Regions from separate parts of the Streptomyces sp. 8N706 genome, predicted to be linked through region 2. Evidence: predicted binding sites of a transcription regulator. Region 2 holds the regulator's gene; the other holds the start of a gene.
What was found. Region 2 encodes HspR, which represses chaperone genes until heat shock. Its sites were predicted from a motif close to TTGAGNNNNNNNNNCTCAA; they were not measured.
Positions count from the first base shown of each region.

Region 1: the regulator HspR is predicted to act here: its motif matches at 5,416-5,434, upstream of lon (endopeptidase La).

Region 1 is NZ_JBQQBW010000114.1:815-12,855, reverse strand. It holds gene ACTWQE_RS28735 (multifunctional oxoglutarate decarboxylase/oxoglutarate dehydrogenase thiamine pyrophosphate-binding subunit/dihydrolipoyllysine-residue succinyltransferase subunit) at 1-2,008, opposite strand, end outside; gene ACTWQE_RS28730 (HAMP domain-containing sensor histidine kinase) at 2,342-3,418, opposite strand; gene ACTWQE_RS28725 (response regulator transcription factor) at 3,451-4,200, opposite strand; gene ACTWQE_RS28720 (spermidine synthase) at 4,286-5,011, opposite strand; gene lon (endopeptidase La) at 5,457-7,883, shown strand; gene ACTWQE_RS28710 (hypothetical protein) at 8,078-8,413, opposite strand; gene ACTWQE_RS28705 (MarR family winged helix-turn-helix transcriptional regulator) at 8,967-9,518, shown strand; gene ACTWQE_RS28700 (alpha/beta fold hydrolase) at 9,710-10,600, opposite strand; gene ACTWQE_RS28695 (hypothetical protein) at 10,922-11,794, opposite strand.
Region 2 is NZ_JBQQBW010000059.1:1,989-14,029, forward strand. It holds gene dnaK (molecular chaperone DnaK) at 1-1,015, shown strand, start outside; gene grpE (nucleotide exchange factor GrpE) at 1,012-1,722, shown strand; gene dnaJ (molecular chaperone DnaJ) at 1,753-2,937, shown strand; gene ACTWQE_RS21360 (heat shock protein transcriptional repressor HspR) at 2,939-3,415, shown strand; gene ACTWQE_RS21365 (SRPBCC family protein) at 3,906-4,463, shown strand; gene ACTWQE_RS21370 (cupin domain-containing protein) at 4,800-5,159, shown strand; gene ACTWQE_RS21375 (hypothetical protein) at 5,166-5,459, shown strand; gene ACTWQE_RS21380 (pyridoxamine 5'-phosphate oxidase family protein) at 5,660-6,067, opposite strand; gene ACTWQE_RS21385 (hypothetical protein) at 6,143-6,415, opposite strand; gene ACTWQE_RS21390 (ATP-dependent Clp protease ATP-binding subunit) at 6,526-9,213, shown strand; gene ACTWQE_RS21395 (YbjN domain-containing protein) at 9,467-10,009, shown strand; gene ACTWQE_RS21400 (hypothetical protein) at 10,052-11,281, opposite strand; gene ACTWQE_RS21405 (aminotransferase class I/II-fold pyridoxal phosphate-dependent enzyme) at 11,573-12,041, shown strand, end outside.

The sequences.
Region 1 (12,041 bases), on a different contig from region 2:
TCTGCTCGCCGTCCAGGCCGGTGAAGGTGCCCTCGGCGCCCAGGTGGTACTTCACGTCGCCCGAGCCGTGCATCGACTTCGGGTCGAGGTTGCCCTCGAACTCGCGGAAGATCTGCGCGTACGACTTGCCCACGATGTTGGCGAGGACGTTCAGCCGGCCGCGGTGGGCCATACCGATGACGGCCTCGTCCAGCCGCGACTCGGCGGCGGAGTCGATCACCGCGTCGAGCAGCGGGATGACGGACTCGCCGCCCTCCAGCGAGAAGCGCTTCTGGCCGACGTACTTCGTCTGCAGGAAGGTCTCGAAGGCCTCGGCGGCGTTCAGCCTGCGCAGGATCCGCAGCTGTTCCTCGCGCTCCGGCTTGCTGTGCGGGCGCTCGACCCGGTCCTGGATCCACTTGCGCTGCTTGGGGTCCTGGATGTGCATGAACTCGATGCCGGTGGTGCGGCAGTACGAGTCGCGCAGCACGCCGAGGATGTCCCGCAGCTTGAGCATGGACTTGCCGGCGAAGCCGCCGACTGCGAACTCGCGCTCCAGGTCCCACAGGGTGAGGCCGTGCTCGATGATGTCGAGGTCGGGGTGCTTGCGCTGCTTGTACTCCAGCGGGTCGGTGTCGGCCATGACGTGGCCGCGGACCCGGTAGGAGTGGATCAGGTCGAAGACGCGCGCGGCCTTGGTGACGTCGTCGTCGTGGGTGACGTCGATGTCGCGGAGCCAGCGGACCGGCTCGTAGGGGATGCGCAGCGACTTGAAGATCTCGTCGAAGAACTCGTTCTCGCCGAGCAGCAGCTGGTTCATGATCCTCAGGAACTCGCCGGAGGCGGCGCCTTGGATCACCCGGTGGTCGTAGGTGCTGGTCAGCGTCATGACCTTGGAGATGCCCAGCCGGTTCAGGGTGTCCTGGGAGGTCCCCTGGAACTCGGCGGGATAGTCCATGGAGCCGACGCCGAGAATGAGGCCCTGGCCGGGCATCAGACGCGGCACGGAGTGGACGGTGCCGATGCCGCCGGGGTTCGTCAGCGACGCGGTGACGCCGGTGAAGTCCTCCATCGTCAGCTTGTTGTTCCGGGCTCGGCGGACGATGTCCTCGTAGGCCTGCCAGAACTCGAAGAAGTTGAGCGTCTCGGCCTTCTTGATCGCCGCGACCACGAGCTGGCGGTCGCCGTTCGGCTTGACCAGGTCGATGGCGAGGCCGAGGTTGATGTGCTCGGGCTTGACGAGGGTGGGCTTGCCGTCCTTCTCCGCGAAGGAGTAGTTCATCGACGGCATCGCCTTCAGCGCCTGCACCATGGCGTAGCCGATGAGGTGCGTGAAGGACACCTTGCCGCCGCGGGCGCGCTTGAGGTGGTTGTTGATGACGATGCGGTTGTCGAACAGCAGCTTCACCGGGACCGCGCGGACGGATGTGGCCGTCGGCAGCTCCAGGGAGGCGTTCATGTTCTTCGCGACGGCGGCGGAGGGCCCGCGGAGCGGGACGAACTCCGCTCCGGCCGGGGCGGCCGGAGCTGCCTTGGCGGCGGGCTTGGCGGCGGCCGCGGGCTTCGCGGCCGGCTTGGCGGCGGGCTCCGGCTTGGCCGGGGCGGCGGGCGCCGCGGCGGCGGGCTCGGCAGCCGGCGGAGCGGCCTGGGTGCCCGCGGCACCGGCGCTCGGCGCGGCCGGGGCCGGCTGGGCGGCGGCGGGCTTCGCCGGGGCGGGGGCCGCCTGGCTGCCGGCGGTCGCGCTCCGGGGTGCGGGGGCCGTGGAGGCTGCCCCCGTCTGCTGGGCCGGGGCTGCTGCCCCGGTCTTCGCCTGCGGGGGCGATGCCACCGCAGATCCGGTGTCCTGACCCGGCTTGTAGTCGGCGAAGAAGTCCCACCAGGCTCGGTCGACCGAGTTCGGGTCCTGGAGGTACTGCTGGTAGATCTCGTCGACGAGCCACTCGTTGGGACCGAAGGCGGCCGCGGGGCTCTTCCCCTGCCCGTCTTCGTCTGTCGAGATGCTCGAGGTATTGGGGGACTGTGGCGACACGGCGGCAACCGCCCTCTTCCGCTTCCTAAGGTGGTGGACAGCGGAAATAAAGGCTACGCCTCCTCGTCGGGTGATTGCAGGCCGGACGGGTCAGTCGTCGTGCAAGTCACATTGATCGACGGGTTTCGAGGCAGGATTTGGCGGGAAACACCACTGGTTCCGCCCGGAACGGAAAACTCCGGCAGCGGCAGCGTCTGCGGGCCTCCGCCGACGACCGCCGGGAGCCGTTCCCGGCCGGACCCCGGGTCTCCTCCGTGGACCGGACCGCCGGCCTCCTCCGCAGAGGCGTTGGCCCGTGCGTCCCCGTACCTCCACTTCCCGTTCGGCCCCGGGTCAACCCTGCGATGTGGGGACGCCCGGCAGAGTGACCCGGATCCGGCAGCCGCGAGGGGATTCGGCCACCCCGATGCTCCCCCCGTGCAGATCCACCGCCCAACGGGCAATCGCCAGCCCCAGCCCCGTGCCGCCGTCGCTCCCGGGGCCGTGCGGGGTCGAGACGCTCCCGCGGTTGAAGCGTTCGAAGATGCGCTGCCGCTCCGAGACGGGAATGCCGGGACCCTCGTCCAGAACCTCCAGGTCCAGGCTTCCGGGCCCTCCCGTCCCGCGGCGGGCCCGGAGCGTGACCCGGCCGTGCGGCGGGCTGTGCTTGACCGCGTTGTCGACGAGATTGGCGACGACCTGGTGCAGCCGCTCGGCATCGGCGTGAGCGGTCAGCTCGGGCGGCGTCACATCCAGATGCAGATGGACATCCGCCCGGGCCTGCGCCTGCCCGCGGGCCGCCGCGGCCATGTTCGCCTCCTTCAGCACGCCCGAGAGGTACGGCCACACCTCGAAACGCCGGGACCGCAGCGGTACGACGCCGTTGTCCAGCCGGGACAGGTCGAGCAGGGTCTCCACCAGCCGCCCCAGCCGCTCGGTCTGCCGCAGCGCGGTCCGCATCGTCTCGGGATCGGCCTTCGACACGCCGTCGACGACGTTCTCCAGCACCGCCCGCAGCCCCGCTATCGGGGTGCGCAGCTCATGTGAGACATTTGCCACCAGCTCCTTGCGGTGGCGGTCCACGGCCTCCAGATCGGACGCCATCTGGTTGAACGTCTCGGCCAGGTCGCCCAGCTCGTCCCGTCGCCCCTCCCGCACCCGGCGGGTGTAGTCGCCGTTCGCCATCGCCCGCGCGACCGTCTTCATCTCGTCGAGCGGCGATGTCAGCCCGTGTGCCACGAACTGGGTGATCAGCATGGTGGCGATGATCGAGAAGATGGTGACGATCCGGAGCTCCGTCGCCGTGTGGATCGCCACGAACACCAGCAGAGTGGTGATGGTCACCGAGACGATGACCAGCGCGCCCAGCGCGGCCTTCACCGACCGGTACGGATCCAGCGGCCGCAGCGCCTCCCAGAGCCGGAACCCCATGCCGCGCTTCGGGGGGTCCGGCGGCAGGGTCTTCACGGCGCCGGGGCGGCCGGGGTCTCGAGTGCGTAGCCCACGCCGTGGACCGTACGGATCCGCTCGGCGCCGATCTTGCGCCGCAGCGCCTTGATGTGGCTGTCGACCGTACGGGTACCGGAGGCGTCCGCCCAGTCCCACACCTCGGCGAGCAGCTGCTCCCGCGAGAGCACCGCCCGCGGCGTGTTCGCGAGGCACACCAGCAGGTCGAACTCGGTGGGGGTGAGGTGCACGTCCTCGCCCCGCACCCGTACCCGCCGCTGCGCGTGGTCGATCTCCAGCTCGCCGAACCGCAGGATCCCGGTGCGCGGCGTGGTCGCGGCCTGAGCGGCCCGCTCCACCCGCCGCAGCAGCACATGCACCCGGGCCGCCAGCTCCCGCATCGAGAACGGCTTGGTCATGTAGTCGTCGGCGCCGACGCCCAGCCCGACCAGCATGTCGGTCTCGTCGTCGCGGGCGGTCAGCATCAGCACCGGCACGGGCCGGGACGCCTGGACGCGGCGGCACACCTCGAGCCCGTCGAAGCCGGGCAGCATCACATCGAGGACCAGCAGGTCCGGCTGCCAGGCCTCGGCGGTGTCGACGGCGGCGGGGCCGTCCATCGCGGTCTGCACCTGGAATCCCTCGGCGCGCAGCCGCACCGCGATGGCGTCGACGATGGTCGAGTCGTCCTCGACCACGAGGACGCGGCGCTGGGCGCCGGGCGTGGCCGCCGCGCCGCCGTGTGCGCCGTTCTGCATCTGCTCCATCGTCCGCCCCTGCTGTTCCCCGTGCCCTGCTGCCAAGCCTTCTGTCGCTGCTTGCAGCAGCGTACGGGCACCGTACGTACCTCGGCTACGCAGGCCGAACCGCAAGGTGGACGACGTCGGGGACGCCTCGGGCAACTGCGATCTCCTGGGTCCTTACCTCTATGAACCCGGCATTCCGCAATGCTTCCTCAAAAACCGCGGACGGCTGGGCGGACCACACGGCGAGCACTCCGCCCGGAGTGAGACGGGCGCGGCAGGCCGCCAGACCCGCCGGCCCGTAGAGGCTCTCGTTGTCCTCGGTGACGGTCCAGTCCGGGCCGTTGTCGATGTCCAGGCACAGCGCGTCGTGGTTCCCCGATGCCTGTACGGGGCCGGAGGCAGCCCCCTCCTGCGCGGCGCGGACGTAGGTGACCAGGTCGGTGTGGAGGACGTCGGTCCGCGGGTCGGCCAGCGCGTCCGCGGAGATCCGCGAAAGCGGCCCGTTGCGGTGCCAGTCGATGACCGCCTGCTCGCGCTCCACGACGACGATCCGGCCCCAGCGGGGGTCAGCGGCCGCGCGGGCCAGGGAAAAGCCCACGCCGAGGCCTCCGATCAGCACCGACGGCGAGGGGCGCCCGTCGGGCAGGGCCGCGAGCGCGGCGTCGATCAGCAGACGCTCGGAGCGGCCGTCGGAGGTGTCCATCAGAAAGCAGCCGTTGGCGATGATCTCGAAGTGCTCGCCGCGCTGCCGCAGCACCACTTCGCCGTACGGCCCGTCCCGGCGGTCGACGACCACCGGTGCGGTGTCCTCGGCCGGCATCGGCAGGGGCATGGCGGACAGGCTCCTCTCGGCGTGGATGACGCCCACGAGCGTGGTCTCCGATGGTTCCCGGCGCGGCTCCGGTGGCGGTCCGGCGCGGGAGCCGGCGTGATCCATGGACGCCGCCCAGCGTAGCGAGGATCGAGGGACCCTTCGGGGGCGACGGGTTCGCCGATGAGTGGGTTGCCTGGTGTGACGGATGTCATAGAAATGACGGCCGGGGCCGGCGCGGGAGGGCGGGCCGGGACCGGCGGCCTGCCCCGGTTCGGGCGCGTCGGCCTCAGGCGAACCGGTCGCCGCACGAGTGCCGCCGCGTGGCCACCGCCTTCGGCCGCCGCTCGCGCCGAGTCGCACCTCCCTGTGAGTGATCGCTCACAGCGAACGCCGTGCAGGGAACATCGAAGCTCCTCTGGGCATTGAGTCATCAACGCTCAACTTGACTGCCGAAGGGGAGATCATGGCTTCGACGTCCACACCGCTCACCCTGCCCGTGCTGCCGCTCGACGACGAGGTCGTGCTGCCCGGAATGGTGGTTCCGCTCGACCTGTCCGATACCGATGTACGCGCGGCGGTGGACGCCGCCCAGGCCGCCGCCCGCGCCGAAGGCCGCGGGGGAGGGGGCAAGCCCCATGTGCTGCTGGTGCCGCGTGTCGACGGCACCTACGCCGCCGTGGGCACCCTCGGCACCGTCGAACAGGTGGGCAGGCTCTCCGACGGCGACCCCGGCGCGCTCATCCGCGGAGTCAGCCGGGTGCGGATAGGGGCAGGGACCACCGGGCCCGGGGCCGCGCTCTGGATCGAGGGCACCCGGATCGAGGAGGTCGTCCCGACCGGACCCGACGGGAAGAGCCTGCCGGGCTCGGTCACCGAGCTGATGAAGGAGTACAAGGCCCTCGCCACCAGCTGGCTGCGCAAGCGCGGCGCCTGGCAGGTCGTGGACCGGGTCCAGCAGATCGACGACGTCTCGCAGCTCGCCGACAACTCCGGCTACTCGCCGTTCCTCACCGTCCGGCAGCGGGTCCGGCTGCTGGAGACACTCGACCCGGTGGCCCGCCTCAAGCTGGCCGTCGGCTGGCTCGGCGAGCACCTCGCCGAGCAGGACGTCGCCGAGTCCATCGCCAAGGACGTCCAGGAGGGGGTCGACAAGCAGCAGCGCGAGTTCCTGCTGCGGCGCCAGCTGGAGGCCGTGCGCAAGGAGCTCGCGGAGCTCAACGGCGACCCCGAGGACGAGTCCGGCGACTACCGTGCCCGGGTGGAGGCCGCCGAGCTCCCCGAGAAGGTGCGCGAAGCCGCCCTCAAGGAGGTCGACAAGCTGGAGCGGTCCTCCGACCAGAGCCCCGAGGGCAGCTGGATCCGCACCTGGCTCGACACCGTCCTGGAGCTGCCGTGGAACGAGCGCACCGAGGACGCGTACGACATCCCCGGCGCGAAGGACGTCCTCGACGCCGACCACGCCGGGCTCGACGACGTCAAGGAGCGGATCACCGAGTATCTGGCGGTCCGCAAGCGGCGCGCGGACCGCGGCCTGGGCGTCGTCGGCGGCCGCCGCGGCGGAGCCGTACTCGCCCTTGTCGGCCCGCCGGGCGTCGGGAAGACCTCGCTCGGCGAGTCCGTCGCCCGCGCCATGGGCCGGAAGTTCGTCCGGGTCGCGCTCGGCGGCGTCCGGGACGGGGCCGAGATCCGCGGCCACCGGCGTACGTACGTCGGCGCGCTGCCGGGCCGGATCGTCCGGGCCGTCAAGGAGGCCGGGTCCATGAACCCGGTCGTCCTGCTCGACGAGATCGACAAGGTGGGCTCCGACTTCCGCGGCGACCCCGCCGCGGCGCTGCTCGAAGTCCTCGACCCGGCGCAGAACCACACCTTCCGGGACCACTACCTGGAGGTCGAACTCGATCTGTCCGATGTCGTCTTCCTGGCCACGGCCAACGTCATGGAGGCGATCCCGGAGGCCCTGCTCGACCGGATGGAACTGGTCCGGCTCGACGGCTACACCGAGGACGAGAAGGTCACCATCGCCCGCGACCACCTGCTCCCGCGCCAGTTGGAGCGGGCGGGCCTGGAGACCGGCGAGGTCGTCCTGGAGGACGGCGCACTGCGCAGGCTCGCCGGCGAGTACACCCGGGAGGCGGGCGTACGGAATCTGGAGCGGGCCGTCGCCCGGCTGCTCCGCAAGATCGCGGCCAGGCACGAACTCGGCGAGCAGGAGCTGCCGGTGACCATCGGCCCGGACGGGCTGCGCCCGCTCATCGGACGGCCGCACCACGTCCCCGAGTCGGCCCAGGACCCGGACGAGCGGCGCACCGCCGTACCGGGCGTGGCGACGGGACTCGCGGTCACCGGAGCGGGTGGCGACGTCCTCTACATCGAGGCGTCGCTCGCCGACCCGGAGACCGGCGGGAGCGGGCTTCAGCTCACCGGCCAGCTCGGTGACGTGATGAAGGAGTCGGCGCAGATCGCGCTCTCCTTCCTGCGCTCCCATGGCGCGGAGCTCGAACTCCCCGTCGGCGACCTGAAGGAGCGGGGCGTGCATCTGCACGTGCCGGCCGGTGCGGTCCCCAAGGACGGGCCGAGCGCGGGTATCACCATGACCACCGCTCTGGCCTCGCTGCTCTCGGGACGACAGGTCCGCGACGACGTGGCGATGACCGGTGAGGTGTCACTGACCGGGCGGGTCCTGCCCATCGGCGGCGTCAAGCAGAAGCTGCTCGCGGCGCAGCGCGCCGGGATCACGACGGTGGTGATTCCCAAGCGGAACGAACCGGATCTGGACGAGGTGCCGGCCGCCGTACTGCAGGAGCTGACCGTCCACGTGGTCTCCGACGTCCGCCAGGTTTTGGACCTGGCGCTGGAGCCCACGACGTCCTCGTTGCCCGCGGCCGCCTGAGCGGCCCCGGGCGGGCGTACCCGGGCGGGCGCCCCTCGGCGTCGCGGTCGCGGGGCATCAGGGCGCGGGTCGGACGCGAACGCAGCCCCCGGCCGGACGGCCGGGGGCTGTTCGTGGCTCACGCCGTGTGCGGCGCGGCTGCGAAGGCGCCGGAGCGCCGGGGGAGTTCCTGCCGGGGCCCCGGGCGGGCGCCGTCAGAAGGTACGGATCCTGGCCGCCAGACCGTGGCCGATCAGCAGGTACAGCACGGCGGGCGTCCCGAAGTTGAGGAGGACCCGCAGCGTCTCCGAGTCCATGGTGAACAGGTCCTGGGACCAGCCCGCCAGCCAGCTCGCCGAACCGTGCACAAAGCTCACCAGACCGTTGGCCTGGTTCGCACCGAGCAGGTACATCAGGATCCACAGTCCCAGGATGCCCGCGGCGATGTCCGCGATGGTGTGGATGGTCAGCGCTGCCCGCTCCGCACCGTGGTGCGCGCCGGGCGCTCCCTCGTGGTGCGGCGTGGCCGCCGGGTCGTTGGCATGAGTCATGACCCCTTCCTTGCCGGGGAGAGTTGGCTGAAACATCGTTCTGGGTGCGAGCCTTCGGAATCAGTAAAAGAGCTAGTGACCAGGCAATCTTGTCTGAACCGGAATATGGGCAAGAGGTGATTTTGCGCCACACGAGGACGAGGAGTCCGGGTCCGGGGCAGGGGCAGGGGCAGGGGCGAGGAGGGAACGGTCCCTCCGGGAGAGCCGAACTGCCGCTCGCCGGAGGGACCGTCCGGAAGCCGAGGACCTCCGGGGCGATCCGAAGGCCGGGGCGGCGTCGGCCGTTGGCCGTGGGCTGTCGGCAAGAGCCTGGAGGCGGTCGTGCGCCCCTTGAACCGGTCGTACGTCCCGTTGCACCGGTTGTGCTCGCCGGTGATCGGACCGGTGGAGGGGTACGGCCCAGAAGGTGCTCCCCCCAGCCTGCAGGCGGCGGCGTGGTGGTGCAGCGGGCGGTCCGCAGCGGGTCGGCGGAACCCAAGAGGGCCGGAACCGAGGCGTAAGGGGGCGGGGTGCTGCCGTTGGTCCACTCCTGCGAAATACTGGTGGAGCCGCGGTGACAGCACCGCCGCTGAAAGAAAAAATTCACCCGAAGAAGGCCGGAGAGGGCGCTGACGTGCACAACACCGGGCCCGGCGGAGCCGAGGACAGCGCCGGAGCCGAGAGCGGAGCGGACCAGCCCTTTCTGGCGCTCGAACGGGAATTGGCCGTCTTCCTGCGCCGCGCCCGCGCGTCCTCCGGAGAGATGGCCCGTGAGGTCCACCCGGACCTGGAGCCGGCGGCGTACGGGCTGCTGGTGCGGCTGGAGGAGGCCGGGCAGCAGCGGGCCACCGACCTCGCGGGCTATTTCGGTGTCGGCAAGGCGACGATGAGCCGACAGCTGCGGGCGCTGGAGGATCTGGGCCTGGTCACCCGTGAACCGGACCCCGCCGACGGCCGGGCGTCCCTGGTCGACCTCACCGAGGAGGGCCGCACCCGCTTCTCGGCCGTCCGCACCGCGCGCCGCGAGCGGTACGTCCGTAAGCTCGCCACCTGGGACCGTGGAGAGATCGCCGAACTGGCCCGGCTGCTCAACCGCTTGAACCACACGGGCGAGGCGGAGGAGTGACGCCGTTCGGCGGTCCGTGGCGAGAAACGGGGCGCGGGATACGGGCGTTCCGCTCCCGGGCGCTCGCGGCGCTGCCGGTCACGATCTGAACCCTCGATCCGGACTCCGAGGAGGCGGTGCAGAGTCGTTGCGGTTGTCCGGCAGCCTGAACCGAGCCGGCCGAGGCGGGCGGACGTGCCGGGTCGGCCGGGTCACTGCGTGGTCGCGGCCTCCACCGTGGCGATGAACTCGGGCACGCGCGTGTTGATCACGTCCATGGGCACCCCGTGCCGTGCACCCGGAACGATCTCCGCCTGGGCCGCGGGCATGAACTCCCGTACGCGGGCCAGGGCGCGCCGTGAGTCATGGACGGGGCTGCGCTCGCCCAGGAGGACCAGAGCGGGGGCCGTGACCGAGCGCAGCTCGTCGTCGCCGACGCTCTGCGGTGGCAGCGGTCGGTTCCGGTAGTGCCTCATGCCCGACAGCAGGACGTCCATCTTCCGTTCGCCGATCTCGTGAGGCTCGCCCACGTCACCTATCAGAAAGTCGAAGTGCCGCCGCCGGAAGCTGTCGGAGCCGCTCACCATCGCCAGAATCGCGCCGGGCACGAAACCCGGCTTGAACGGTGCGAGTGCACGGGCCGGGTCGAGAAGACTGACCGAGGCGATACGGCCGGGTGTGTGCACGGCCATGTTCAGCGCCATCCAGCCGCCGTAGGACGCGCCGACGAGGTGGACCTCGTCCGGGCCGATGCCCGCGAGGACTGCGTCGAGCCAGCTGACCACGTCCTCCGTACGCCGGAAGGGGGTGGTCTGGACGCTGCGCCCGGGCTCTCCGAGGACGTCCATGGAGAGCACGCGCCGGTGCGCACTCAACGCCGTGACATGGGGAGCCCACATGGCGGGGGTGGCTCCGGTGCCGGGCAACAGCACCACCGGTATGCCGTCGCCCGTGCCGTATCCGTAGACGCGGGTGGAGCCGAAGCTCGTCTCCACGTCCTGCTCGTCATACGGCTGTGGCCACAGCCGCATCGCCCGGTCGTAGGTGTCCAGAAAGCGGGACCGCGCCTCGTCACCTGTGAAAGCCCCCAGCTTGCTGCCCATGCCGCCCACTCCTCTTCTTCTTCCCTGCTGACCGAAGGGGAGGGCTGAGCTTCGCCAACGCGCGTCATCCCCGGAGGAATTGTCGCAAGAGCCGCATCACGGGATGCCAGGGGGGCCTGTTCACCCCGGCGAGGTGATGGTCACCGACCGGGCGACCGCCGCCCGCCGATGCGGGGTGTCGTTCGCACCGACGCCCACCGGTGAGCGGACCCGCCGCGAGCGTGACCGTCCGGGGTGATCATCCATGGGCGCCGCTCGGCAGTTCGCCCACAGCCGCGCCGTACAGCGCGGGCCGTACGAGAGCCCGTCGCCCCACCCCGGTCAGAACTCGGCGAGCACCGCCGACGCGTCGTCCCGCGGCTTGCCGCGCGGGAAGGCCGTCCCCTGCGGATCGGCCGCCTCCGCCGCCCGGACCCGGGCGATCAGAGATCGCGCCCCCTCGCTGCGGAGCAGCTCGAAGCAGGCCTTCCAGTCGCCCTCGTGGAAGACCTCGACCCAGCGCGCGGCACCGTCCGTCAGCGCTGCCAGGGCCCGTACGTCCGATCGGTCCGAGGTGCCCGATACGGCAAGACGGGCCACGTCCGGATCGGCCGCCGCCGTGAAGAAGGCCCCGTCCGCCGCGAATGCCCCTTCCGCGTCCCGGGCGTTGCGCAGCGCCTCGACCGCCCGGCCGTACTCCTCGCCCGCCGCCGTCCTTTCGGCCGAGCCGCGGGGCAGTGCCCGTACGGCGTCACGCATCGCCCGTACGGCCTCGGGCAGTCGGGCGAGCCGGTCGTCGAGGACGGCTTCGACCGTGCCGTCCATCTTCTCGACCAGCAGTACGGAGTCGGAAAGCACCAGATGCTCCACCGACCGGCCGTCCCAGCGCGCCGCCACCACGGTCGCCTGGGGAGTCCGTACGTGAGAAAGGTCACACGTGGTCGCATGGGCCTCCGCGGTGCGCCCAATTGCTTCCGCGAGGCAGTCCGGCAGGGGCATATCCCGCCGCGAAGCGGACAGTTCGAGCATTGCTCCACCGAGCCGGGTGGTGAACCAGGGCACTCCGTGGACGCATCCGGCATCTCCCGCCGGCGGGGTCACCCCGTCCAGCAGGACGAGCACCCCTCCCTGTCCCGACGCTGGTAGGCCCACCGATACGTAGTCCTCGTTGGGGCGTTGGGGGTCCCCGGGGTCGGTGGTGAGGTCGATGCGCATGGGATCAGTCTGCCCGGACAGCGGGACAGTGCTGGTCGAACGCCTCTGACCTGCGGGGTAATAGGTGAGCCCCCTGTGCATGCCGCCGGAATTCCACCGGAATTGCCTCCTCCGAAAGCTGCGGGCGGGCATCCTGCCAAACCCCTGTGACGTTTTCCAACCCGGCGTACGCAGATCGCGTTGGACAGCGCGTCGAAGGAGTTGTTCCTCAACTCGGGAGTGATGTTCACTCGTTCGGGTGGCCAGC
Region 2 (12,041 bases):
CCTGCTCGAGCGCTGCAAGACTCCGTTCCACAACGTCATCAAGGACGCGAACATCCAGCTGTCCGAGATCGACCACGTGGTCCTCGTCGGTGGCTCGACCCGTATGCCGGCCGTCGCCGAGCTCGTCCGTGAGCTGACCGACGGCAAGGAGGCCAACAAGGGCGTCAACCCGGACGAGGTCGTCGCCATCGGCGCGGCCCTCCAGGCCGGTGTCCTCAAGGGCGAGGTCAAGGACGTCCTGCTGCTCGACGTCACCCCGCTGTCCCTCGGTATCGAGACCAAGGGCGGCATCATGACGAAGCTGATCGAGCGCAACACCACGATCCCGACCAAGCGCTCCGAGATCTTCACCACGGCCGAGGACAACCAGCCGTCGGTGCAGATCCAGGTCTACCAGGGCGAGCGCGAGATCGCGGCGTACAACAAGAAGCTCGGAATGTTCGAGCTGACCGGTCTGCCGCCGGCCCCGCGCGGTGTCCCGCAGGTCGAGGTCACCTTCGACATCGACGCCAACGGCATCATGCACGTCGCCGCGAAGGACCTCGGCACGGGCAAGGAGCAGCGGATGACCGTCACCGGTGGCTCCGCGCTGCCGAAGGACGACATCGACCGCATGATGCGCGAGGCCGAGCAGTACGCGGAGGAGGACCACAAGCGCCGCGAGGCCGCCGAGACCCGCAACCAGGCCGAGCAGCTCGTCTACCAGACCGAGAAGTTCCTCAAGGACAACGAGGAGAAGGTCCCGGGTGACGTCAAGACCGAGGTCGAGACCGCGGTCGACGACCTCAAGGAGAAGCTGAAGGGCGAGGACACCGCCGAGATCCGCACCGCGACCGAGAAGGTCGCGGCCGTCAGCCAGAAGCTGGGCCAGGCGATGTACGCCAACGCCCAGGCGGACGGCGCGGGCGCGGACGGTGCCGGCCCCGAGGGTGACGGCCAGGCGAAGGCCCAGGACGACGACGTCGTCGACGCCGAGATCGTCGACGAGGAGAAGCCGAAGGGTGGTGCCGCGTGACGGAGGAGACCCCGGGCTTCGACGAGCAGCCCGACGTCCCTCCCTCCTCGCCCTCCTTCGGTGACGAGGGACCTGCCTCCGCGGCGTCCGGCCCGAACGCTCAGGGCCAGGACGGTGCGGCGAAGGCCGACGGGTCCGCCGACCAGGCGGGCCCGGCGGCCCAGGCCGGGGACGAGCTGCAGACAGTGGGCCTGCAGGCACAGCTGGACCAGGTGCGGATGGCGCTCAATGAGCGCACGGCGGACCTCCAGCGGCTCCAGGCCGAGTACCAGAACTACCGCCGCCGGGTCGAGCGGGACCGGATAACGGTCAAGGAGATCGCCGCGGCGAATCTTCTGACCGAACTGCTTCCGGTGCTCGACGACATCGGCCGGGCGCGCGAACACGGCGAGCTGGTGGGCGGCTTCAAGTCCGTCGCCGAATCGCTGGAGGGCACGGCCGCCAAGATGGGGCTGCAGCAGTTCGGCAAGGAGGGCGAGCCCTTCGACCCGCTGATCCATGAAGCCCTGATGCACAGTTACGCGCCGGACGTCACCGAGACCACGTGCGTGTCGATCCTGCAGCCGGGGTATCGCATCGGCGAGCGAACGATTCGCCCCGCGCGGGTCGCGGTCGCCGAGCCGCAGCCCGGCGCGCAGCCCAAGGGCGGCGCCGAAGGTGACGGGGCGTCGGCGGACGAGGAGAGCGGTGGCCCGGACGAGGGCTGACGCGGCAGCAGGAGAGGAGGGGCGTCGGGGATGAGCCTGAGCAGGGACTTGCTGGAGAAGGACCTCTACAAGGTCCTCGGCGTCCCCAAGGACGCCACCGAGGCGGAGATCAAGAAGGCGTACCGGAAGCTCGCCCGCGAGTACCACCCGGACGCCAACAAGGGCGACGCCAGGGCCGAGGAGCGCTTCAAGGAGATCTCCGAGGCCAACGACGTCCTGGCCGACTCCAAGCGCCGCAAGGAGTACGACGAGGCGCGTGCCCTGTTCGGCAACGGAGGCTTCCGTGCCGGACCGGGCGCGGGCGGCCCCGGCGGCTTCAACTTCGACCTGGGTGACCTCTTCGGAGGCGCCCAGGGCGGAGGCGCGGGCGGCGCGGGCGGCTTCGGCGGCGGTCTCGGTGATGTCTTCGGGGGCCTGTTCAACCGCGGGGGCCCCGGCACCCGCACTCAGCCGCGCCGCGGCCAGGACATCGAGTCCGAGGTGACGCTCAGCTTCACCGAGGCGGTCGACGGGGCCACGGTCCCGCTGCGGATGTCCAGCTCAGCGGCGTGCAAGGCCTGTTCGGGCACCGGCGACAGAAACGGTACTCCTCGGGTGTGTCCGACCTGTGTCGGCACCGGCCAGGTCAGCCGCGGCGGCGGTGGCGGCTTCTCGCTCACCGACCCGTGTGTGGACTGCCGCGGACGCGGCCTGATCGCCCAGGACCCGTGCGAGGTCTGCAAGGGCAGCGGGCGCGCCACCAGCTCCCGCACCATGCAGGTCCGGATTCCCGCCGGGGTGGCCGACGGCCAGCGCATCCGGCTGCGCGGCAAGGGCGCCCCGGGCGAACGGGGCGGCCCCAACGGCGATCTGTACGTGGTCGTGAACGTCGACTCGCACCCGGTCTTCGGGCGCAAGGGCGACAATCTCACCGTCACCGTGCCCGTCACCTACCCGGAGGCGGCGCTCGGCGGCGAGGTCAAGGTGCCCACCCTTGGCGGCCCGCCGGTCACGCTCAAGCTGCCGGCCGGCACGCCCAACGGGCGGACCATGCGCGCCCGCGGGAAGGGCGCGCTGCGCAAGGACGGCACCCGTGGCGATCTGCTGGTCACGGTGGAGGTCGCCGTCCCCAAGGACCTCGGCGGGAAGGCGAAGGAAGCCCTGGAGGCCTTCGCCGAGGCCACGGCGGGCGAGGACCCGCGGGCGGAGCTCTTCCAGGCCGCGAAGGGAGCATGAGATGGACGGCCGAGGATTTCCCGGAGGCAGGGGCGGCAGGAGCCGTAACCCGTACGAGCTGACCGACGAGTCCCCCGTCTACGTCATCTCGGTCGCGGCACAGCTGTCCGGCCTGCATCCGCAGACCCTGCGCCAGTACGACCGGCTGGGCCTGGTCTCCCCGGACCGCACGGCCGGCCGCGGCCGGCGCTACTCGGCCCGGGACATCGAGCTGCTCCGCCAGGTGCAGCAGCTCTCCCAGGACGAGGGCATCAACCTCGCCGGTATCAAGCGCATCATCGAACTGGAGAACCAGGTGACGGCGTTGCAGCAGCGCGTCGCCGAGCTCCAGCAGGCGGTGGAGGGGGCCGCGGCGGCCATGCAGCAGCGCGAGGCCGCAGTACACGCCTCGTACCGGCGGGACCTGGTGCCGTATCAGGACGTCCAGCAGACCAGCGCGCTGGTCGTCTGGCGCCCCAAGCGGAAGAGTTCCGACTAGTTTCCTGGGCCCGGCGTTTCCGGGCGGCCCGTGCCTGTGCGGACGACCCCCCTCCGAATCTCTCGGAGGGGGGTCGTCCGCGGTGCCGGCGCGCGCGAAGACCGGGGCGACCACCGCCCGGCTCGCGGACGCGGCGGCCGAGGCCGGGCCGCTGTACGCCCCGGACCCCGGAAACCGCACCGTCTCCACGATCGGGGGCCGGGGAGCGGTGACCCGCGCCGATGCCGACCGACGACGCCTGCCAGTCCGCGGCGGCCCTGCCGTCGGAACTCCCCGCTGGACCACCGGCCTGCCCTGGGGTCCGTCGGCGAGCGCCGCTGAGTCGACTGGATCACGGTCGGGTGCAACTCGCCGACGCAGAAGGGGAGTTGCCTGGCTGTGCTGCTGCCTCGCCCGGTGGGGGTACTCCGGGCCGTCGCTGTCTCCGTGCCCGGCCACCTGTACGGTAGAGAAACCATACGAGTGCGTACGGAAGCAGGGGGACCGGGCTGTGGTGCGAAACGTTCACGAACGGGTGATCAGGGGGTCCCTCGAGCAGGCCGGCCGACTGCTCGACGGCCTGGGCTCGCCGCAGGACACACTGTGGCCGCGCACGGTCTGGCCCGCTCTTCAGCTGGACGGGCCGCTGGCTGTGGGCGCGTCAGGCGGTCACGCGAAGGTCCGGTACCACGTCGAGGAATACGAGCCCGGTCGTCGCGTGCGCTTCCGGTTCGCCCCCGATTCCCCTCTCGACGGCGTCCATTACGCCGAGGTGGAACCCGCGGGCCCAGGGCGGGTGCGTATGCGGCATGTCCTGGAAGGCCGGCCGAGGTGGATCCTCGGTAAGCGCACGGCGCTGGCCTTCCTCGTGAGCCTCCCGATTCACAATGCCGTCATCGAGGACCTCCTCGACAACGCTGAGCGGACACTGACGGGGACCGTGCGACGGCCCGCACGCTGGTCGCCCTACGTCCGACTGCTGCGCCACCTGCGTGCTCGCCAGGCCCGCAGGACCGTCGCACCTCACAGGGCAGTGGACACGCATCAGGTTCCGTCTTCGGATCGCTAGAGGGCGTGTTTCGCGCCGTACGCCCGAAGGGCGGGGTCCGCGGTGTCTGGTGGTGCGATCGCAAGCGGTGGGGGTACCCCCGACCGGAGGCTGGGGCAGGTCGTCCTCGTACTGGGGTCCCCCATGCCGAAGGCCAGGGGAGTACTCGGACGAGCCCGACAACGCAGCGTGGGGGCACTCCCCCAGCCTTCGAGCGGGGGGACCCCCACCCGGACGGAGTCTGGGGGAGGCACTTTTGAAACACGCCCTGGTGCCGCCTCGGCCAAGGTGTGCCCCCCGGTCGCGAGGGCGGGCGGGGTGCGAGCACGATGGAAGTGTGGCAAGGGAGGCACCGTCATGTTGGAAGTCAAGACGATCGAGAAGCCGGATGAGCGGCGTGACTTTCCCCAGGGCCACCTCGAAGTTCTCCACCTGACCGGGCTGGACTTCGCCGTGGCCACGCTCGAGCCGGGATGGCGCTGGTCGGAATCCGTGGGCCCCATCGCGGGGACCGAGAGCTGCCAGATCCACCACACCGCGATGGTGGTACAGGGGCGGATGCGCATTCAGATGAATGACGGCGCGGAGAGCGAGATCGGACCCGGCGACGTCTACGTCGCGACCCCCGGCCACGACGCCTGGGTGATCAGCGACGAGCCGGTCGTCGCGTACGACTTCGCCGGCGGCACAGCGGCAACGTTCGCCAAGAAGGACTGATCGTAAATGACGTTCGTGCAGATCATCGAGTACGAGACCACCCGCGAAGACGAGATGGAGGACGTCTTCAACCAGTGGCTGGAAGCCACTGAGGGCAAGCGCACGCTCACGCGCGACTCCCACACGCAGGACCGCGACAACCCTCACCACTACGTCGACATCGTGGAGTTCCCCTCCTACGAGGAGGCGATGGTCAACAACGACCTGCCGGAGACACAGCGCGTCGCCGAGCAGTTCCGGGCGCTGTGCACCGGCGAGCCCCGGTTCATCAACCTGGAGGTCATCGAAGAGCAGGCGTGAGGATCAGCTCCGGCAGGCGCGGGTCCGTTGCGCCCTGTCGGGTCTACAGGCGCCGGGCCGTTGCGCCCGGTCGTCGGCCGAGTTCTTGCAGGCGCCGGTCGTGGCGCCCGGTTGTGGGCCGAGATGCCGCACACGCCGGTCTGGGCGTCCCGACGCCCGCCAGTGGCGTGCGCTGGCCGCCGGAGGGCGGGCCGTGAGGGTCACGTCTTCCCGAGGGCGCGGTCGACGGTGATCTCGATGAGGACCCGGTCCGGATTGGGGCCGGGAGTGCGCTCGTAGCGCTCGGCGTAGCGGCGGACCGCGTCCGCGATCGGGGCCGCTTCCGTACGAACCGTCGCCCGGCCCTCCAGCGTCGCCCAGCGGCGCCGGTCCACTTGGCATACGGCGACGCGTGCGCCCTCCGGCCCGGCCGCCGCCCGGATGTTGGCCACCTTGGTGCTGTTCTTGTTGGTGATCACCCGTGCGACTCCGGCCTCGGGGTCGTACGTCACGGCCACCGGCGCCACATGCGGGCTGCCGTCCGGCCGGAGCGTCGTGAGCGTGCACAGATGACGCTCGCGCCAGAAGGCGAGGTACTCCGGGCCGGGGTCGCGGGGGTCGAGGGCCATGCCCCCGACGGTACCCAGGGGCTGCGGGGCCGGGTCCTGGGGGGCCAGGTGCGGCGGCTGCTCGGGACCATGTGCCTATCCGGCGGCCGGCTGACGAGACCTGGCCGGGGGTCGAGCACGGGTACGGGACGGCGCGGGGATGTCCGGGCCGTGCGGGGTGGTGCCCGGCCCGGAGGCGATCAGGGTGCGGATCCGGGTGCGGGCTGTGCTCGTCCCCGGGTCCAGCGTGTGATCCACCGTCTGCTCGCGGCCGACCGGGAAGAGGACGGCGCGGGCACGGCCGGGCACTGATGCGGCACGGACCGGGCAGGCGTGGGGAGAGGGGAGATGCCGAGCTGATCGTCCCATGAAAGCACCTTGAAGGCACCCTGCTGTAGCCTTGAGTTGGTTAGACTCAACTTAATGCAGGTCGAATCTGGCAGGAGCGCTGTGACCAGGACGAGGAGGAGTGCACGCCCGTGGATGCCGAGCTGACCAACAAGAGCCAGGAAGCCATCGCCGCCGCCGGCAGCCGTGCCGTGTCCGCGGGAAACCCCGACATCACCCCGGTGCATCTGCTGCTCTCGCTGCTGGAGGGCCAGGACAACGAGAACCTTCAGGACCTGCTGGCCGCGGTCGAGGCCGACCAGGCCGCCGTACGGTCCGGTGCGGAGCGGCTGCTCGGGGGGCTGCCCAGCGTGCAGGGCTCCACGGTCGCCCCGCCCGAGCCGGACCGCACGCTCCTCGCGGTCGTCGCCGACGCGGCACAGCGCGCCAAGGAGCTCGGCGACGACTATGTCTCCACCGAGCATCTGCTCATCGGGATCGCGGCCAAGGGCGGCCCGGCCGGGCAGCTGCTCGACCAGCAGGGTGCGGGCGCCGAGAGGCTGCTCGACGCCTTCGAGACCACTCGCGGAGGACGACGCGTGACCACGCCCGACCCGGAGGGCACCTACAAGGCCCTGGAGAAGTTCGGCACCGACTTCACGGCTCTCGCCCGTGAGGGCAAGCTCGACCCGGTGATCGGCCGGGACCAGGAGATCCGGCGCGTCATCCAGGTGCTGTCCCGCCGTACCAAGAACAACCCGGTGCTCATCGGTGAGCCCGGCGTCGGCAAGACCGCCGTCGTGGAAGGGCTCGCCCAGCGGGTCGTGAAGGGCGATGTGCCCGAATCGCTGAAGAACAAGCGGCTGGTCGCGCTGGACCTGGGCGCGATGGTCGCCGGAGCGAAGTACCGCGGCGAGTTCGAGGAGCGGCTCAAGACGGTCCTCGCCGAGATCAAGGCCAGCGACGGCCGCATCATCACCTTCATCGACGAGCTGCACACGGTCGTCGGCGCGGGCGCGGGCGGCGACTCCGCCATGGACGCGGGCAATATGCTCAAGCCGATGCTCGCCCGCGGTGAGCTGCGGATGGTCGGCGCGACCACCCTCGACGAGTACCGGGAGCGGATCGAGAAGGACCCGGCGCTGGAGCGGCGTTTCCAGCAGGTGCTGGTCGCCGAGCCGTCCGTCCAGGACTCCATCGCGATCCTGCGCGGGCTCAAGGGCCGGTACGAGGCCCATCACGGGGTACGCATCGCCGACTCCGCGCTGGTCGCCGCCGCCACCCTCTCCGACCGCTACATCACCTCCCGATTCCTCCCCGACAAGGCCATCGACCTCGTCGACGAGGCCGCCGCCCGGCTCCAGATGGAGATCGACTCCTCGCCCGTCGAGGTCGACGAACTCCAGCGCGCCGTCGACCGGCTGCTCATGGAGGAGGAGTCGCTGCTCGCGGCCCAGTCCACCGAGTCCGAGCGGATGTTCCGCAAGAAGCAGGACCGCGAGAAGGACCTCTCCCCGGACGCGCGGGAGCGGCTGGACCGGCTGCGCAAGGACCGGGCCGAAAAGGAGGAGAAGCTGCGCGGTCTGCGGGCCCGCTGGAACGCCGAGAAGGAGATCCACACCCGGGTCGGAGACCTGAAGAAGCGCCTGGACGAGCTTGAGACCGAGCTCGAGCTCGCCGAGCGCAAGGCCCCCGAGACCGGCGACTGGGTCACCCCCGGCCGGCTCCGCTCCGAGGTCATCCCGCAGACCCGGAAGGAACTGGAGGAGGCGACCGCCGAGCAGCAGGCCCTGGAGGGCATGATCGGCGAGGAGGTCGGCCCCGACGACATCGCGGATGTCGTCGCCTCCTGGACCGGCATTCCCGCGGGGCGGCTCCTCGAGGGCGAGACGGAGAAGCTGCTGCGGATGGAGGACGAGCTCGGGAGGCGGCTGATCGGCCAGACCGAGGCCGTACGGGCCGTGTCGGACGCCGTACGCCGTACCCGCGCCGGGATCGCCGACCCCGACCGCCCCACCGGCTCCTTCGTCTTCCTCGGCCCGACCGGCGTCGGCAAGACCGAGCTGGCCAAGGCGCTCGCCGACTTCCTCTTCGACGACGAGCGGGCCATGGTCCGTATCGATATGAGCGAGTACGGCGAGAAGCACTCCGTGGCCCGGCTGGTCGGCGCCCCGCCCGGCTATGTCGGCTACGAGGAGGGCGGTCAGCTGACGGAGGCCGTCCGCCGGCGCCCGTACAGCGTGGTGCTGCTCGACGAGGTGGAGAAGGCGCACCACGAGGTCTTCGACATTCTGCTCCAGGTGCTGGACGACGGAAGGCTAACGGATGGTCAGGGCCGTACGGTCGACTTCCGCAACACCATCCTGATCCTCACCTCCAACCTCGGTTCGCCGTATCTGGTCGACCCCGCGCTGAGCGAGGAGGAGAAGCGGGCGAAGGTCATGGAGATCGTACGGGCCTCCTTCCGGCCGGAGTTCCTCAACCGTCTCGACGACCTGGTGGTGTTCCACGCCCTCGGCGCCGACCAGCTCAAGCGGATCGCCCAGCTCCAGATCGACCATCTCCAGCGCCGTCTCGCCGACCGCCGTCTCACCCTCGATGTCACCGACTCCGCGCTGGAGTGGCTGGCCCACCTCGGCTACGACCCGCGAGGCGCCGAGGACGGCGGAGGGGAGCCCGGCCCGGAGGTCGTGTACGGCGCCCGGCCGCTGCGCCGCCTCGTCCAGACGGCGATCGGCGACCAGCTGGCGAAGGAGATCCTGGCGGGAGAGGTCCACAACGGCGACCGGGTCAGGGTGGACCTGGACGGCAAGGCGCTCACGGTCCGGCCGGTCAGGTGACCGCGGCGGCCCGGTGACTGCGGCCGACCGCGGCACCGGGCCGACCGGCCCGGCCCCGTCGCCGCCCGCCCGGTCGGCTCCAGGCCCGCCGGGCGGCGGTTCCGCCCCCCTCCCTGAGGGCGGCAGTTCCGCCCTCGCACTGCACCGAACGGTCCGATCGTTCCGGCCCGTGCCGGTGACCGTCCGGCAGGGGTTGCCAGGCCCCGCCCGGCATGAGGGAGGATGGGAGAATCCGTACGAAGGGAAATCCACGGTGAGCATCGACCCGTCCTCGATTCCGAATTTCGGGGGCCAGCCCGAACCGCAGCCGTCGGGGCCGGTGGGCCCCGTCGTCCCTGATCAGGACCTGGTCAAGCAGCTCCTCGACCAGATGGAGCTGAAGTACGTCGTCGACGAGGAGGGGGACCTCGCCGCCCCGTGGGAGCAGTTCCGCACGTACTTCATGTTCCGTGGTGAGGAGGAGCAGGAAGTCTTCTCGGTCCGTACCTTCTACGACCGTCCGCACCCCATCGAGTCCAAGCCCCAGCTGCTCGAGTCGATCGACGACTGGAACCGCCGCACCCTGTGGCCGAAGGTCTACAGCCACACCAACGACGACGGCACCGTCCGCCTGATCGGCGAGGCGCAGATGCTGGTCGGCACCGGCGTCAGCCTGGAGCACTTCGTGTCCAGCACCGTCAGCTGGGTACGGGCCTCGATCGAGTTCGACAGGTGGGTCGTGGAGCAGCTCGGTCTGGAGGCGGACGTGGAGTCCGCCGACCCCGACGAGAAGAAGGACGACGACGGCGAGGACTGAGTCCCGTCGGCGGCGTCACGCCGACCGCCCCCGCGAGGCCCGTCAGGGCGCCGAGGTGGCGATCGTGAGCAAGTACGTGCCGTAACAGCAGGAGAGCCCGGCCAGCGCGCCGATCGTCACGGCGACGGTGCGCAGCCGGGCTCTTGCCATGCCGGTGGCCAGCGGCAGCAGCAGCGGGAAGGCCGGGAGCAGGAAGCGCGGTTTGGAGGAGAAGTAGCGCGCCCCGCCGAGCGCGATGACCAGCAGGACGGCGCTGTAGACGAGCAGCGGGAGCGGCGGCCGGTCCAGCAGCAGCAGGACGAACATCAGCACCGCGAGCGTGGCGACGGTGACCACCATGAAGTAGGTGAAGTGCTCACGGCCCACGACGAGATTGCGGACGGACGTCCAGGCGTCCCGGCCGAAGTCGAACTCCGAGCCCCACTTGCGCTGGACCCGGAAGTAGCCGAACAGCGGGCTGCCCTTCTGCCAGCCCACCCACAGGATGTAACCGCACCAGCCGAGGGGCGCCATCACCGCTCCCGCCCACAGCCGCCAGTCCTGGCGGGCCCGCAGCGACAGGCTGTCCGGGACGCGGTTCCGCCACAGCTGGACGATCTGCCAGGCGGCGGCGAGCGAGACGGCGGCCGCGACGGCGATGCCGTTGGGCCGGGAGAGCCCGGCGAGCACGGCGAGCGATCCGGCCCACAGCCAGCGGCCGCTCAGCACGGCGTACAGCGACCAGGCCGCGAAGGCGGTCAGCAGCGACTCGGTGTAGGCCATCGACTGGATGACCGCGTGCGGCAGCACGCCCCAGAGCAGGACGAGCAGAGTGGCGGCCCGGCGCCCGTGCAGCCGCTCGCCGACCGCGTAGATCCCCCAGGCCGCACAGCCCGCCGCAGCCCAGGACACCAGCAGCCCGGCATTGACGAAACCGAGGGAGAGGACGCCGCGGACCGCCCGGACCACGGCCGGATAGAGGGGAAAGAAGGCCAGATCGCTGTAGAGGCGGGTGGGGTCGTCGCTGTGCACGATGGTGCCGTAGCCGTGCTCGGCGACCCGGGAGTACCAGACGGAGTCCCAGGAGAAGCCGAGCAGATTGCGCGGGTGCTTCCCGGTGTGCCAGGCCCAGAGCGTCATGAACGCCAGGCCGGAGAGCCGGGCGGCCGCGTACAGCGTGAGGGCGGGCGCGGCCCGCGACAGCGCTCCGCGGGCCCGTGGGATCAGACCGGCCCGGACCCGTACGGGCCGCGGTCTCGGGGCGCGTACGGGCACATGGGTGTCGGCGGACACGGGGGCACCTCCGGTGCGGCGCGGTGAAGCGGACGCGGACCCGCCCCTCGGGAGGAGCTCGGGAGGAGGACCCTGCATCACCGACCTTGCGCGGCACCCTGTGCCGAGCGCGACCGCTCGCACCCGACGGTGGGCGGAAGTGCACCCGCTCGGGTGCATACGAGCCCGTCGGGGCGGCGGCGGGATGGCCGAGCCTGCCCGTTCGTGGACCGTTCCCCCCGCCGCACGCCTATCGTGAAGCCGGATCTCTGGACTACTTCGGGAAAGCGGGATCGCATGGATACGAGGGGGATGGCCGGCACGCGGAGCACCGCGGGCACGGCGGGCCGGGGCGCCGCGGCGCGCGTCCGGGACATGGGTACGTCGATCTTCACCGAGATGACCGATCTGGCGCGGAGGACGGGCGCCGTGAACCTCGGCCAGGGCGTGCCGGAGCTGGACAGCCCGCCCGCGCTGCTGAAGGACGCGGCGGACGCTCTGCTGGCGGGGAGCAACCAGTACCCGCCGGCCCTCGGCTTTCCGTCGCTGCGTGAGGCCGTCGCGGCGCACCAGCTGCGGCGCTACGGCCTGGACTACCGGCCGCAGGGGGAGGTGCTGATCACCACGGGTGCGACGGAGGCGCTCGCTTCGGCGCTGCTGGCCTTCTGCGACCCCGGCGACGAGATCATCGCCTTCGACCCGTGCTACGACGCCTATGCGGCGGATGCCCGGCTGGCCGGCGCCCGTCTCGTCGGAGCACCTCTGGTCCTCGACGGCGACG